Regions from separate parts of the Arthrobacter sp. SAFR-179 genome, predicted to be linked through region 3. Evidence: riboswitches for the same ligand, from Rfam matches in the RefSeq annotation. Region 3 holds a riboswitch; each other region holds the start of a gene.
What was found. Region 3 has a riboswitch for S-adenosylmethionine ahead of ACR65K_RS03450 (aminotransferase class V-fold PLP-dependent enzyme). Riboswitches for the same ligand answer to the same signal wherever they lie in the genome.

Region 1: it holds a riboswitch for S-adenosylmethionine, as region 3 does, so the genes downstream of both, ACR65K_RS10570 (DUF1737 domain-containing protein) here and ACR65K_RS03450 (aminotransferase class V-fold PLP-dependent enzyme) in region 3, are expected to answer to the same signal.
Region 2: it holds a riboswitch for S-adenosylmethionine, as region 3 does, so the genes downstream of both, metX (homoserine O-acetyltransferase MetX) here and ACR65K_RS03450 (aminotransferase class V-fold PLP-dependent enzyme) in region 3, are expected to answer to the same signal.

What each region holds. Positions count from the first base shown of each region.
Region 1 covers NZ_JBPFDM010000005.1:84,551-89,319, reverse strand. Annotated here, with positions in the region: gene opgC (OpgC domain-containing protein) at 1-1,700, opposite strand, end outside; SAM riboswitch class IV at 1,927-2,042, shown strand; gene ACR65K_RS10570 (DUF1737 domain-containing protein) at 2,056-2,331, shown strand; gene ACR65K_RS10565 (rhodanese-like domain-containing protein) at 2,328-2,738, shown strand; gene ACR65K_RS10560 (O-succinylhomoserine sulfhydrylase) at 2,739-3,947, shown strand; gene ACR65K_RS10555 (DUF1905 domain-containing protein) at 3,944-4,261, opposite strand; gene ACR65K_RS10550 (DUF3611 family protein) at 4,333-4,623, opposite strand; gene ACR65K_RS10545 (glutamate--cysteine ligase 2) at 4,728-4,769, opposite strand, start outside.
Region 2 covers NZ_JBPFDM010000003.1:164,084-168,852, reverse strand. Annotated here, with positions in the region: gene ACR65K_RS07740 (VOC family protein) at 25-663, opposite strand; gene ACR65K_RS07735 (hypothetical protein) at 711-839, opposite strand; SAM riboswitch class IV at 882-996, shown strand; gene ACR65K_RS07730 (bifunctional o-acetylhomoserine/o-acetylserine sulfhydrylase) at 1,040-2,362, shown strand; SAM riboswitch class IV at 2,465-2,580, shown strand; gene metX (homoserine O-acetyltransferase MetX) at 2,593-3,708, shown strand; gene ACR65K_RS07720 (MFS transporter) at 3,872-4,769, shown strand, end outside.
Region 3 covers NZ_JBPFDM010000001.1:705,784-710,552, forward strand. Annotated here, with positions in the region: gene ACR65K_RS03440 (metal-dependent transcriptional regulator) at 1-68, opposite strand, end outside; gene ACR65K_RS03445 (class I SAM-dependent methyltransferase) at 114-872, opposite strand; gene ACR65K_RS03450 (aminotransferase class V-fold PLP-dependent enzyme) at 974-2,392, opposite strand; SAM riboswitch class IV at 2,430-2,543, opposite strand; gene hisN (histidinol-phosphatase) at 2,697-3,509, opposite strand; gene rsgA (ribosome small subunit-dependent GTPase A) at 3,554-4,669, opposite strand; gene aroA (3-phosphoshikimate 1-carboxyvinyltransferase) at 4,659-4,769, opposite strand, start outside.

The DNA.
Region 1 (4,769 bases), on a different contig from region 3:
AACAGCGATGACATGCCTGCGTACAGGTCATAGGACCGGCCGGTTCCGGTATGCCCGGCTCCACCGGTTCCCTGGTCAACGAATGTGGTCAGGGCCTCGGTATTGAAGAGCGGGAGCAGGGACAAGAGGAAGACGCCGATCAGAACCGCCAGTGCCGTCAGGTAGAGCTTGCCTGCGCGGCGTGTGGTGAGGTCCACCACCCGCCCGAAGTCCTCCCTGGCCTTGGGCCCGTACACCATGCCCACCACCAGGCCGGAGAACAGGACGAAAAGTTCCGCGCCGGACACGAAGCCCACCGTCTCCTGGGTAAGCAGTTGGAACAGCGAAGCCATGCCCAGGTGGTTCACCACCACAAAGACGATGGCCACTCCGCGCAGCAGATCCACCCGCGAATCCCGGGTGGAGGGATCCCGGTAGCTCCAGGCCGTGGCAGCGTTGATCCGGCGGGGAATCTGCCACAAGGCCACCAGGAGAATCACCATGGCGGCAGCGACAGTCCAGGCGGCAGCCCCGGAGAGGGTGTTGCTCCGGTCGTACGTGATTCCGGAGGCAACGCCGGTGAGCGGACCCGTGACCATCGGAGATTCCTTAAGTCTCTCCAGTGCCGCTTTGGCAATATCCGGGTGGCCGGTAAGCAGCCAACTGATGCTTGCCACGCCGGTATCCCTGGTGCTGGTGCGCTCGTCCCAGACCACTGCGGCAGTCGCGGCAAACCCGGGGGACGTGGCAGTGGTTACCACCTGGTCCCACCAGCCCGTTTTGATGTCCGCCTCGGACGCCCCGCCGGAGGCAGGGCTGTAGAAGGCCGCGGTCTGGAGGAGGAAAGGCTTATTGTGCCCCTCGGAGTAGGTGCCGTAGAAGTTTTCGCTGCCGGAGTCCGTCAGCATCTCCTGGAGTTCGCCGGCCCGCGGCAGGGTGTTGGCGGCGGCACCACCGGCGGTGTCATCGTGATAAGCAGCCAGCCCCACCCAGTCCACGGCGTCATCGCCCGGGTAGAAGGGCGCGTAGGCGCTGTCTTTTCCGTCCCAGGCACCGTCACCGTTCGTGTCCAGGACGGAAAAGCCTTCGCTTCCCGGCTGCGGCGCATTCCGGTTCCGGTCGAAGGGGTAGTCCTTGCCCAGGTAAGGCGCCCACACCATGGCGGCCCGGCCGCCGTCGTACTTCCTGAACGCTGCCGCAACCGTTTGGAAGGCCTCACGGTAGGCGGCAGGTTGTTGGCCCCATGCCACCCAGCTTGTGTTCATGTCCGGGGCAAACCGGACCAGCAGCTGCCCCTTGAATCCGGCGGCGAGGCCGCGCACCTGCTGGGCGAACGCTTCTGCCTCCGGGGCGCCGAGCTGGTCCAGCGGCACCGCCGGCTTCACCGTGAGCAGGGCGTGGGCGCCTTCGGCCCCGGCCTGCTGAAGGAAACCATCGATGTCATTCCGTTCAGAATCGCGGTACGGAATGGTGATGTCGTGGCCGAAGACGGCCGGGCCTGCGCCAAGCCTGCCGCTGAATCCTGCGGCAGTGTCCTCGCCCCATTCGAGCACCGCACCGAGCCAGGGCTTCCCCTTCTCGGGTTCAGCCTCCGCCGCATGCGCAGGAGGAGCCGCCAACAGGACCATGAGCCCAATGAGGGCCGCTGCCAGAAGCGCGGCAATCGGCTGCCGGTGGTTCCGGCGGGTTGCGGCGTGGTGGTGCGATGTGACTGGCCGCATGGTGCGAAGACCCCCGGTACTCGTTGCCCTGATGACGCCGGCGGCGCCCCGGTAAGAACTTTATCGGCCCGGCGGCTGCTGACTGTGCGCGGCGGGCCGCCCACCTGCGGCGATGTCCGTCGTCGGACTGTCCTCCGGCACTGCACCTTCCCTCGGCTCAGCTCAATTACGGAACATGACGACGGCGGCGATGCGGCCTGGCGCGGCAGGTGTTACGTTTTTGGGGAGTAATGAGTACCGGTGTGAAGCCCTGACTGGCCGGTCGGCAACCCTCCCTTTCGCGGCGGGGTGCCTCAGGTGAATACTCGGCATATCGACCGATTCGAGCTGCAAGCGTGAAAGAAGGAGATCCGTCGTGTCTGACGCACCCGCCCCTGAAGAGAAACTGTCCTACCGCCTGATCAGTGGCCCGGACAACCGTGAATTCTGCGAGCGGATTTCTGCCGCCCTGGCCGAGGGCTACGTGCTGCACGGCAGCCCTGCGGCAACCTTCAACGGGACCAGCGTCATCGTGGCGCAGGCAGTGGTCCTTCCGGCAGCGATCGCCTCCGCAGACGCAGCGGTGGCCACCGCAGTGGATCAGCTGGACGCAGACTTTGAGGGCGAGTTCGACGGCGAGGGCCACGCATGAGCTACGCGGGAGACCTCACGCCCCATGAGGCATGGGAAAAGCTGCAACAGGGCGCCGTCCTGGTGGACGTCCGCACCGAGGGCGAATGGGCCCACATCGGCATCCCGGACACCAAGGCCACGGACAACGATCCCCTCTTCATCCAGTGGACCTTCCCCGGCGGCATCCCCAACCCCGACTTCGTCAAGGACCTCAAGGAGCAGGCGCCGGAGGACCCGTCCGCTGAACTGGTGTTCCTGTGCCGGTCCGGCGCCCGTTCCGTTGCGGCTGCCACCGCCGCCACGCAGGCCGGCTTCATCTCCTACAACGTGCTGGAAGGCTTTGAAGGCGAGCCGGACCGCTACGGTGAACGCACCGTCAACGGCTGGAAGAACCGCGGCCTGCCTACCAACCTCGGAAAGAACTAAGTGAGCTTCAACCAAGACGCCCCCGGCTGGAGCCCCGACACCCAGGCTGTCCGCGGCGGGCTGGACCGCACCAACTTCCAGGAAACGTCCGAGGCCATCTTCCTGAATTCCGGCTTCGTCTACGAATCCGCCGCAGCAGCTGAACGTGCCTTCACCGGCGAAGACGAGCGCTTTGTCTACTCCCGCTACGGCAACCCGTCCGTTGCCACTTTCCAGGAGCGGCTCAGGCTGCTGGAAGGCACCGAAGCATGCTTTGCGACGGCGTCGGGCATGTCCGCGGTGTTCACCGCCCTGGGTGCCCTGCTCGCTGCGGGGGACCGGGTGGTGGCCGCCCGTTCGCTCTTCGGTTCCTGCTTTGTGATTCTGAACGAGATCCTCCCGCGGTGGGGCGTGGAGACGGTCTTCGTGGATGGTCCGGACCTGGACCAGTGGCGCGAAGCCCTCTCCCAGCCCACCACCGCCGTCTTCTTCGAATCCCCGTCCAACCCCATGCAGGAGATCGTGGACATCGCCGCGGTCAGCGAACTTGCGCATGCTGCCGGGGCCACCGTGGTGGCGGACAACGTCTTTGCCACTCCCCTGCTGCAGCGCTGCGGGGACCTGGGCGCGGACGTCATCGTTTACTCGGGCACCAAGCACATCGACGGGCAGGGCAGGGTGATGGGCGGCGCCATCCTGGGCACCAAGGAGTTCATCGATGGCCCGGTGAAGCAGCTGATGCGCCATACCGGGCCGGCGCTCTCCGCGTTCAACGCCTGGGTCCTGACCAAGGGCCTGGAGACCATGAGCCTGCGGGTAAGCCATTCCTCTGCCACCGCCCTGCGGCTCGCGGAGTGGCTGGAGCAACAGCCTGCCGTGAGCTGGGTGAAGTATCCGCTGCTCACGTCCCACCCACAGTATGAGCTGGCCGCAAGGCAGATGAGCGCCGGCGGTACAGTCCTCACCCTTGAGCTCGCTTCCTCCGGTGGGCGCTCCGGCAAGGAAGCGGCCTTCGCACTGCTGGACGGGCTGCGGATCATAGACATCTCCAACAACCTCGGCGATTCCAAGTCCCTGATCACGCACCCCGCCACCACAACGCACCGCGCGATGGGCCCGGAGGGTCGTGCCGCCATTGGCCTCACTGACGGTGTGGTCCGGCTTTCCGTGGGTCTTGAGGATGTTGACGACCTGATCGGCGACCTGGAACAGGCACTGAAGCAGATCTAGCCGGGCGGGGAATGGTCCGTCCGGACTTCCAGGTGGACTTGCACGCTGTCACCGTCCTTGAGGTGCGCCTTGTCCCTGACTTCCTTTTTGACGGGCAGCAGGTACGACGCGCTTTTGCTGTCGCGGAACAGCGACGTCTGCCACGAATGGCCGTCCACCTCGGCCTGGACTTTGACGGAGCCGAATGCCTTGCTGGCCCCTGCCGTTAGGGCGCGGACGTCGTCCGCCACCTCTGGCGGCAGGGTCAGGAAGTGCCAGCCGGCTTCGCCTGGGTACAACCACAGTTCGGCTTTGAAGGAATACGACGGCGTCACGCGCCGAGTATGGCACGCCGCCCCCGCAGGTGCCACAGATTTCGCCGGTGTGGCTATGAGCCGGCTAGAACCTAAAGTGTCGGCTTCGTCGTCTGCTGCTCTGAAGGAAGTGAAACCAAGGCGAGATAGCGCATTACCAGGGCCGCTGAAATCAGGGCCGCCGAGAACGGCAGGCAACCCTGGGCCGCCAGGACATAGATTTGCGTCAAGGCGAAGAAGAAGCCGTTGGAACCGTTTAACGTATAGGTTCCGATCGTCTGCATAAACGTGTTTGAAAACAACAGGATCAACAGGCCCACCGCACCCAGGATGATTCCCGCCCACAAGGTGCGCCGATACAGCATAGACTTCGCGTTTTCCACCAATTCAATCCCCCAACTACAAGAGCAGCCCATGGCACCGTTAACCCACCTAAGCACGGGCTGGAATGCTCGACAAGGCTCGGGGAAATCGGGCCGGCTATCCTTCAGGACTGGCGGACGCGCAGCAACTCAGGCGTGGCCTCCAC
Region 2 (4,769 bases), on a different contig from region 3:
ATGCCGGGAAGGAGGGATGGAGTGTCAGATGGTGACGGCTCCGTTGGCGGTTTCGAACGTGACCGACAGGATTCCCGGCGTTCCGTGCGGGGCCACCCACTCAACCGCAACGTCCTCAAGCGGCTTCTCCACCGGCTCACCCAGCCACTCGGTCACCCGGGAGGCGGAGCCGGCGATGGTCAGGCAGCTCATTTTGATGTTGCTGGGGTAGGCGTTGGACGGGTGCAGCGACGGGTCACCTTCCCACTTGAGCATGTACGGGACCTGGGGGTCGGCGATAAGGCCAAGGATGCCAATCTGCTTCCAGACCAGCTCCCGGCCGTCCGGGAACTTGCGGTTGCCGTTTACGGCGGCGCGGCCAAGGCGGGTCTCGAAGGGGGCGAGGTCGTCCACTTCGACGCACCAGCCCATCCAGCCGCCACCGGCCGCGGAACGGGCACGCACTGCCTGCCCGAATGGTGCCTTATCCGACGCCGGGTGGTCCAGGACCTCCACGACTTCCAGGTACTTGTGCCCGGCGAGCGGGATGATCATATTCCGGGTTCCGAACCGGGGGTGGACCCCGCCCTTCACTGCCTCAACGCCGAGGGCAGATGAAATACGTTCGGTAGTGGCCGCGAGGCCATCGGTTTCACAGGCGTAAGAGACGTGATCCATGCGCATGGCAACATCTTGGCACTTTGTGATCCGGCTCTCAGCTAAGGGTACCCTTACTGGAAACGCGGCCTGCGGAAAGTGCCGGAAACAGTGGCAAGCAGGACGACGGCGGCGTCCCCGAGCGGATGCCGGAGGGCCACCGCGCGCAGCACGAAGGCACACCCGAAGACCTTGTTCGTCACAATGCTGTCCTCAGCGGCCGCCCGGTTCCTAGACTGGGCGCAGGTCATGAGCGCCAGCGCCAAGCCCCGGCTCGCTGGCCGGCAACCCTCCATCCGCGGTGGGGTGCCCCGGGTGAGGACCTGGCTGTCCGGCACCAGCCGGCAGCAAGCGCGGCCCGTACTGCTCCATGCATGCCGGGCCCATGTCAAAGGAGATTTGGATGTCCAACGGATGGTCCTTCGAAACCCGCCAGATCCATGCAGGCCAGGAAGTGGACAGTGCCACTGGAGCCCGTGCCCTGCCGATCTACCAGACCACGTCCTTCGTGTTCCCCAGCGCCGAAAGTGCAGCCAACCGCTTTGCCCTGGCTGAACTTGCCCCCATTTACACCCGGATCGGCAACCCCACGCAGGACGCCGTCGAACAGCGGATCGCCAGCCTTGAGGGAGGCCTGGCCGCTTTGCTGCTCAGCTCCGGGCAGGCAGCGGAAACCTTCGCGGTCCTGAACATCGCGGAGGCCGGGGACCACATCGTGGCCAGCCCCAGCCTTTACGGCGGAACGTACAACCTGTTCGCCCACACCCTGAAGAAGTTCGGCATTTCGGTCACCTTCGTGGACGATCCGGACAACCTGGACCAGTGGCGCGGCGCCGTGCAGGCGAACACCAAGCTCTTTTTCGGCGAAGTGGTGTCCAATCCCCGCCAGGACGTCCTGGATGTCGAAGGCATCTCCGAGGTGGCCCACCAGGCAGGCGTGCCGCTGATCGTGGACAACACCCTGTCCACCCCGTACCTGATCCGCCCGCTGGAGTGGGGCGCCGACATCGTGATTCACTCGGCCACCAAATACCTGGGCGGCCACGGTTCGGCCATTGCCGGCGTCATTGTCGATTCCGGGAAGTTCGACTTCAGCAAGGATCCTGAGCGGTTCCCCGGCTTCAACACTCCGGACCCCACGTACAACGGCCTGGTCTACGCACGCGACCTGGGAGAAGGCGGCGCACTCGGAGCCAACCTGTCCTACATCCTCAAGGCCCGGGTCCAGCTGCTGCGCGACCTCGGCTCGGCCGTGTCCCCGTTCAACGCCTTCCTGATCTCCCAGGGCCTGGAGACGCTGAGCCTGCGGGTGGAGCGTCACGTTGCCAACGCCACGGAGGTGGCGCGCTGGCTGGAAGGAAGGGACGACGTCGAATCCGTCGCCTACGCGGGGCTGCCCTCCAGCCCCTGGTACGAACGTGGCCGCAAGTACGGGCCCAAGGGGACGGGTGCCGTGGTGGCTTTCAACCTGGCCGGCGGGGCGGAGGCGGGCAAACGCTTCGTCGACGCCCTTGAACTGCACTCCCATGTTGCGAACATCGGCGACGTCCGCTCCCTGGTCATCCACCCGGCGTCGACCACCCACAGCCAGCTTTCGCCTGAGCAGCAGGCAGTGGCGGGGGTGAACCCGGGACTGGTCCGGCTGTCCGTCGGCCTGGAGCACATCGATGACATCCTGGCCGACCTGGAAGCGGGCTTCCGCGCAGCTAAGGGCGCCGCGGCCTAAGACAACAGCCGGGGCTGCAGTGAGTGCCGCCGGCAAGCCGGGAAAGTCACAACCAGTCACACTCTTGGCTTGGAACGGGGGGTGTTTCGTACACTCGAACCAGGTCATGAGTGCCAGTGACAGCCCCGGCTTGCTGGCCGGCAACCCTCCTTCCGCGGTGGGGTGCCCCGGGTGAGGACCTGGCCTGCCGGTCAAATGACGGCAGGCAAGCGCGTAGAAGAGGTCTTGCCATGACGGTTACCGTCGCCCGAACCACCATCCCCGAACACGGAATCGTCCGCTACGCCTCGATCGGGGGACTGGACCTTGAAGCCGGCGGCTACCTGCCGGACGTCACGCTGGCCTACGAAACGTGGGGCACGCTCAATGCGGACGCCAGCAACGCCGTCCTGATCGAGCATGCCCTGACCGGAAGCACCCATGTGACCCGCGGCGACACCGACGAAGAAGGCTGGTGGGAACAGCTGGCCGGCCCCGGTGCGCCCGTGGACACGGACAAGTTCTTCGTGGTGTCCATCAACATCGTTGGCGGCTGCTACGGATCAACGGGCCCGTCGTCGGCCGCCCCGGACGGCGCCCCCTGGGGTTCCCGTTTCCCCCTGGTCACGCTGCGCGACAGCACGGTGGCGGAGGCCCGCCTGGCAGACCAGTTGGGCATCAAGAGCTGGTTCGCGGTCCTGGGCGGCTCCATGGGCGGTGCCCGTGCCCTGGAGTGGGCTGTGACGTACCCGGAGAGGGTGCAGCGCTGTGCCGTCATCGCCGTGGGGGCCGCGAGCACGGCCGAGCAGATCGCCTTCGCGCAGGCCCAGACCCTGGCCATCCGCCAGGATCCGAATTTCAACGGCGGCGACTACTACGGCGGTCCCAGCCCCGAAGAAGGGCTGGCCCTTGCCCGGCGCATCGCCCACATCACATACCGCTCAGCAGCCGAACTGGAAGGCCGCTTCGGCCGTTCGCCGCAGGCGCCCGAGTCGCCCCTGAAGGGTGAAGTCCTGGCCGCCCGGGGCCGGTACCAGGTGGAAAGCTACCTTGACCACCAGGGCAACAAGCTGGTCAAGCGCTTCGACGCGAACAGCTACATTGCCCTGACCGAAGCGTTGATGAGCCATGACATCTGCCGGGGCCGGGGGACCCTCGCCGAGACCTTGGGCCGCTCAACCGCACGCTTCCTCGTGGCCGCCGTCGACTCCGACCGGCTCTATTTCCCGTCCCAATCCCATGAACTGGCCCAGGCCCTGCCAGGGGACGTCGGAGTGCACGTCATCCAGGCGCCGATCGGGCACGACGGGTTCCTGACCGAGATCGGCCAGTTGGGCGGCCAGCTGCGGGGCAGCTTCCTGGCCTGAGGCCCCCATGTGCATTCCTGCAGATGCCTTCTGCACTAATCGGCGTTGAGGTTGCACCGAAGGCAGACCATACTCATTCAAATCCGGCGTTCGTGGTGTGCATCACACCCGGCCGCCATTGACTGGTCCCAGTGGTGTCGACGACGACGCCGAAGGAGTTCACATGAGTACGGAAAGCTCCGCCGCAAGGCGTACAGAGGAAACCGACATCAAGGCCTCAGGGCTCAAGAAGGTGGTGACGGCCTCAATGGCCGGAACCGTCGTGGAGTGGTATGAGTTCTTCCTCTACGCATCCGCCGCCACCCTGGTGTTCGGGAAGGCCTTCTTCCCCAACGCCGGCACCGAACTGGACGGCATCATCGCCGCCTTCCTCACCTATGCGGTCGGCTTCGTGGCCCGCCCCATCGGCGGAATTGTCTTCGGCCACTTCGGCGACAAGTTTGGCCGGAAGAAGCTGCTGCAGCTGAGCATCATCCTGGTGGGCGTCTCCACCTTCCTCATGGGCTGCCTGCCCACCTTCCAGCAGATCGGCTACTGGGCTCCCGCCCTGCTGGTGGTGCTGCGTTTTGCCCAAGGCTTTGCGGTCGGCGGGGAATGGGGTGGCGCCGTCCTCCTGGTGGCAGAGCACAGCCCCAGCAAGTCCCGCGGGTTCTGGGCCAGCTGGCCGCAGTCCGCAGTGCCGCTGGGGAACCTGCTGGCCACGGCCGTGCTGTTCATCCTGTCTTCCACGCTGACCCAGGACGCCTTCCTGGGGTGGGGCTGGCGCGTGGCTTTCTGGCTGTCCGCGGTGATCGTCCTGATCGGCTACTACATCCGGACCAAGGTCAACGACGCACCCATCTTCCTGGAGGCCCGCAAAGAGGTCGAGGCCGGCCACAAGGGCTACGGTGTGGCCGAAGTGTTCCGGCGGTATCCCCGCGGCGTCTTCACCGCCATGGGCCTGCGCTTCGCGGAAAACATCCTGTACTACCTGGTGGTCACGTTCTCCATCACCTACCTGAAGACCGTGGTGCAGGCCGACACCACCCGCATCCTGCTCCTGCTGCTCCTGGCCCACGCCG
Region 3 (4,769 bases):
CATTCGGTGAACGAATAGATGACCTTGACGTAATCCTCGATCGAGGAGGAGGGCGCGCTGGTCTTCACACGGTCAAGCCTACCGGCTCCGGGGGCGCCGCATGGGATGCGCCGTCATGCTTTGGCGGCCCGCCAGGCCAGGGTGAGGTAGGGGAGGGCAATTTCCTGGTCAGGGGTATAGGCCAGGTGTTCGTGCAGGTACCAGTCCAGGTTGGCCAGGACCTTGGCGCGGGTTGCCTCGCCGGCCCGGAGGTAGTAGCTGCGGGACTTGGTGAGTTCCATCAGGTCCGTGGTGGTCACCGTGTCCTGCCAGTGGGTGACGTGCCCTTCGAGGCCTCGGAATTCGGGTCCGACGACGGGTTTGTGGCCGGGCCGGTACACGTCGCCCGCGTGCATGATCCGGGAGAGCCGGTGCACCCAGGGGACAGAGGTGTCCAGCTGGTTCCAGACCAGGGCCAGGGTTCCGTGCAGGCGCAGGACGCGGGCCAGCTCAGTGCTTGCCGCGAGGGCGTCGCACCAGTGCCACGCCTGGGCAACGGTGACGACGTCGAAGCGGGCGTCGGGCAGGCCTGTCGCCTCGGCAGTCCCCGGCACGGCCGTGGCGGCCGGGTAGTGTTCCATGAGCTGGGCGAGCATGTCCGCGGAGGGGTCCACGGCGGTGACATGCAGTCCCATGTCCAGCAGCAAGGCGGTGAACTTTCCGGTGCCGGCGCCCACGTCGAGTGCATCATGGGCATCCGTGGGCACCAGCCACCGGGCTGCCTCTTCCGGGTAGCCGGGGCGGACGCGCTGGTAGTGCCTGCCGCCGTCCTGGAAGCTCTGCCCGAGTTCCCTGCGCCGCCCGTGATCAAGCTTGGGGCCACCCCGAACCACGCGTGGCCTCCTTCACCTGACGTCCTGCGGTACCTTTCGAATTTACCGCATCCTCCTGGCCGCCGGATCGATGGCCTGGACGGCAGGGGTTGGGCAGGGTGTCAGTCGTCGATGCAGGGCGCGGCGCCGGCGGTGCCCGGGGTGTTGGGTGCCCAGTGCGGGTAGGTGCGGGTGTCATTGGCGGGCACCCAGCGGCCCGCGTCCACCACGTAGTCCCAGCCCAGCCCGTTGCTCCGCAGGGCACGGATGCCGGCCAGCAGGCGTTCGGCGTCCTCCAGGCGTGAACCGACACCGAAGCTGGCGCGGAGGGAACCGGACGGCAGGCCCAGTCGCTTCAGCAGCGGGTGCGCGCAGAAGCGGCCGTCCCGCAGTCCCACGCCGTGCTCTGCCGAGAGGTACGCCGCCACCAGTCCTGCGTCGTAGCCCTCAACGGAGAAGTTGACCACGCCGATGGTGTCCGTTTCCGGGTTGGTGTCCTTGAAGATCTGGTGGACGGTGACGCCGTCGATCTCCTGCAGGCCCTCCACCAGGAAGGAACGGATGGCGGACTCGTGGGCATGCCAGCGTTCCTGGTCCAGCCCGGCAATGACCTGGGTGGCGCGGGCCAGTGTGGCGGCTCCCAGGACGTTCGGTGAGCCCCCCTCATGGCGCGCCGGTCCAGTGGCCCAGCTGACGCCGTCGAGCCTGGCTTCCTTGACCGCGCCGCCGCCCGCGAGGTGCGGGACGCCGGTGTCCAGCCAGTCCGGGCGTCCCACCAGGACGCCGGCGCCGAAGGGCGCATACAGCTTGTGGCCGGAGAAGGCGAGGTAGTCGACGTCGTCCGCGCTGATATCCACGCGGCGGTGGGGGGCGAGCTGGGCGGCATCTACCACGATCCGTGCACCATGCTCATGGGCCAGCGCGGCCAGGGCGCGGATGGGCAGGATTTCGCCGGTGACGTTGGAGGCTCCGGTAACCGCGAGCAGGCTGACGCCGCCCTGGCTCAGCTCCGCGCGGACGGCGTCGATGGTTTCGGTGATGGTGTCGGCGGCAACGATGCTGCGGTGCGGGACGCCCTGCCACGGCAGGAGGTTGGCGTGGTGTTCGATGTCCAGGTAGAGCACCTCGCCGTCGTGCCGGCCATTGGTCACCGGCAGGCAACCGGCCAGCAGGTTCAGCGAATCGGTGGTGTTGCGGGTGAAGATGACCGAATCATCCGAGCGGCCGCCGACGAAATCCCTGACGATGCTGCGGGCGTTCTCATACACCGAGGTGCTGATCTGGGACGCGTATCCTGCCCCGCGGTGGACGCTCGCGTAGTAGGGGAGGATCTCGTTCAGGTAGGCCGACACCACGGACAGCGCCGGGGCGGAGGCGCCGTAATCGAGGTTGGCGTACCGCACGTGTCCGCCTGAAATCAGGGGTGCCTGGATTTCGGCGCCGGTGACGGCAGCGAGGGGCCGGCCGGCAGCGGCGTGGCGTCCGTCGGGGACGCTGGCTTCGGCAATGACGGGCTGGGGGGAGACGGTGGCAGTTGTCACAGAGACCTCACTTGATGACAGGACTCCGCCATGGGGGAATCCGCGCTTGCCGCATCCGCTCCGGACCGGCCTGGTCGTCACCCGGGGCACCCCACCGCGAATGGAGGGTTGCCGGCCAGCAAACCGGGGTTTTGCGCTGGCACTCGTGACCTGAATAAAAGCGTAGGACATGGGGCGGCCAGGATTGAAGCCGCGGCAATTGTTAAGGTGTTTATTACGTGCCGCCGAATAAACGACGCCGGACACTTCCCCAGGAAGGTGTCCGGCGTCGCATTATTCGCTTTTATGCGGAAAAGCGCATCAGTTACAGCAGATCATCCAGGTACGGGTTCAGGCGGTGCAGGACCTCCGAGTGCAGGATTGAGTTCGTGGCCAGGGCGTTTCCGCCGAACGGGCCGTCCTCGCCTTCCAGGGATGTGAACCGGCCGCCGGCCTCCACCACGATCGGCACCAGTGCGGCCATGTCATAGAGGTTCAGTTCCGGTTCGCAGGCGATGTCCACCGAGCCTTCGGCCACCATGCAGTACGACCAGAAATCGCCGTAGGCCCGGGTGCGCCAGACATCCTCGGTCAGGCCAAGGAACTCGTCCAGGTTTCCGCGTTCCTTCCACCCGCCCAGGCTGGAGTACGAGAGGGAGGCATCGGAAAGCTTCGACACGTCCGAGACGCGGAGCCGGGTGGCAGCGGCAAGGGACCTGCCCATGTACGCGCCCATGCCTTTCGCCGCCCACCAGCGCTTGCCAAGGGCCGGGGCGCTGACCACGCCCACCACCGGCTCACCCTCGTCCACGAGGGCGATCAGCGTGGCCCACACCGGAACGCCGCGGACAAAGTTCTTGGTCCCGTCAATGGGATCGATGATCCAGCGCCGCGAACCGTGGCCGGTGCTCCCGAATTCCTCGCCCAGGACGGCGTCGCGGGGGCGGGAACGGGAAAGCTGGCCGCGGATGGCTTCCTCGGCGGCCTTGTCCGCGTCGGTGACCGGCGTCAGGTCCGGCTTGGTCTCAACGTGGAGGTCCAGGGCCTTGAAGCGGCTCATGGTCTGGTCATCCACGGAGTCGGCCAGGACATGGGCCAGGCGCAGGTCATCGTTGTAGCTCGAAGCGGGTTGGATCATGGTTCCAAACTACCGTCTGCAAACGGTTCTGCCGGGAGAACGCGTCAGTTGACGCTGCCGAGCTCCTTGGTTTCCTGTGCTTCCATCCGTGGATCCGCACCCAGCAGCCGCCGCAGGGACGCCAGCCGGGCAGCCCCGGTGGGGCCTGCATGTCCGCCCGCCACCCAGTCGTCAAGGCCGCAGTCCACCGCGGCTGCCGTGTGCTTGCAGCCGCGTTCGCAGTTTTCGATGCCGGGGGAGAGGTCCGGGAAGGAGCGCAGGATCCGGTCCGGGTTCACGTGCGCCAGGCCGAAGGAGCGGATGCCGGGGGTGTCGATGATCCAGCTGCCGGGCGGCGCATCCGCCAGCCGCAAGGCAAGGGCGGAGGAGGATGTGTGGCGGCCGCGGCCGGTCACGGCGTTCACTCCGCCGGTGGCCCGCTCCGCGCCGGTCAGTGCGTTCACCATGGTGGACTTTCCGACACCTGAGTGCCCGAGCATCACGGTGACCTTGCCGTCCAGGTGGTCACGGAGGGCAGCCACCGCCGCGCTCTCCAGCCGCGCCGAGAGGCCGTCATCGGACCGGGCGTCGATGCCTGATGCCAGCGCATCGGCTGTCCGGCTGATGATGACCGGGAAGTCCAGGTGGGTGTAGTTGGAAAGGAGTTCCGCAGGGTCCTTGACGTCGGCCTTGGTGACCAGCAGGATGGGCTCGATCCCTGCGTCGTAGGCGGCCACCAGTGCGCGGTCGATGAATCCCGTGCGGGGCTCCGGGTTGGCCGCGGCCACCACGATCACCAGTTGGTCCGCGTTGGCCACCACCGCGCGCTCAATGGGGTCGGTGTCGTCGGCGCTGCGTCGCAGGAGGGTATGGCGGTCCTGGATCTTCACCAGCCGGGCCAGCGTGTCCGGTGCGCCGGACACGTCCCCCACCAGTGACACGAAATCGCCGGCAACCACTGGCGAGCGGCGCAGTTCCCGGGCGCGCGCCGCGATGACAACGCGCTCGTTCTCCGAGTCCTCGTCCACCACTGCGGTGTACCGGCCCCGGTCCACCGTGATGATCCGTCCGGTCACGGCGTCGTCATGGCTGGGGCGGTCCTTGGTGCGCGGCCGGGAACCCTTCTTGCTGGGACGGATGCGGACGTCCGATTCGTCCCAGGAACCAGTGCTACGCGCCACTGACGCGCCCTTCCGGTCCGGCTGCGGACCCCGCGTTCTGGGCCAGCATGCCGGCCCACAGCTGTGGGAAGTCCGGCATGGTCTTGGCAGTGGTGGCGAT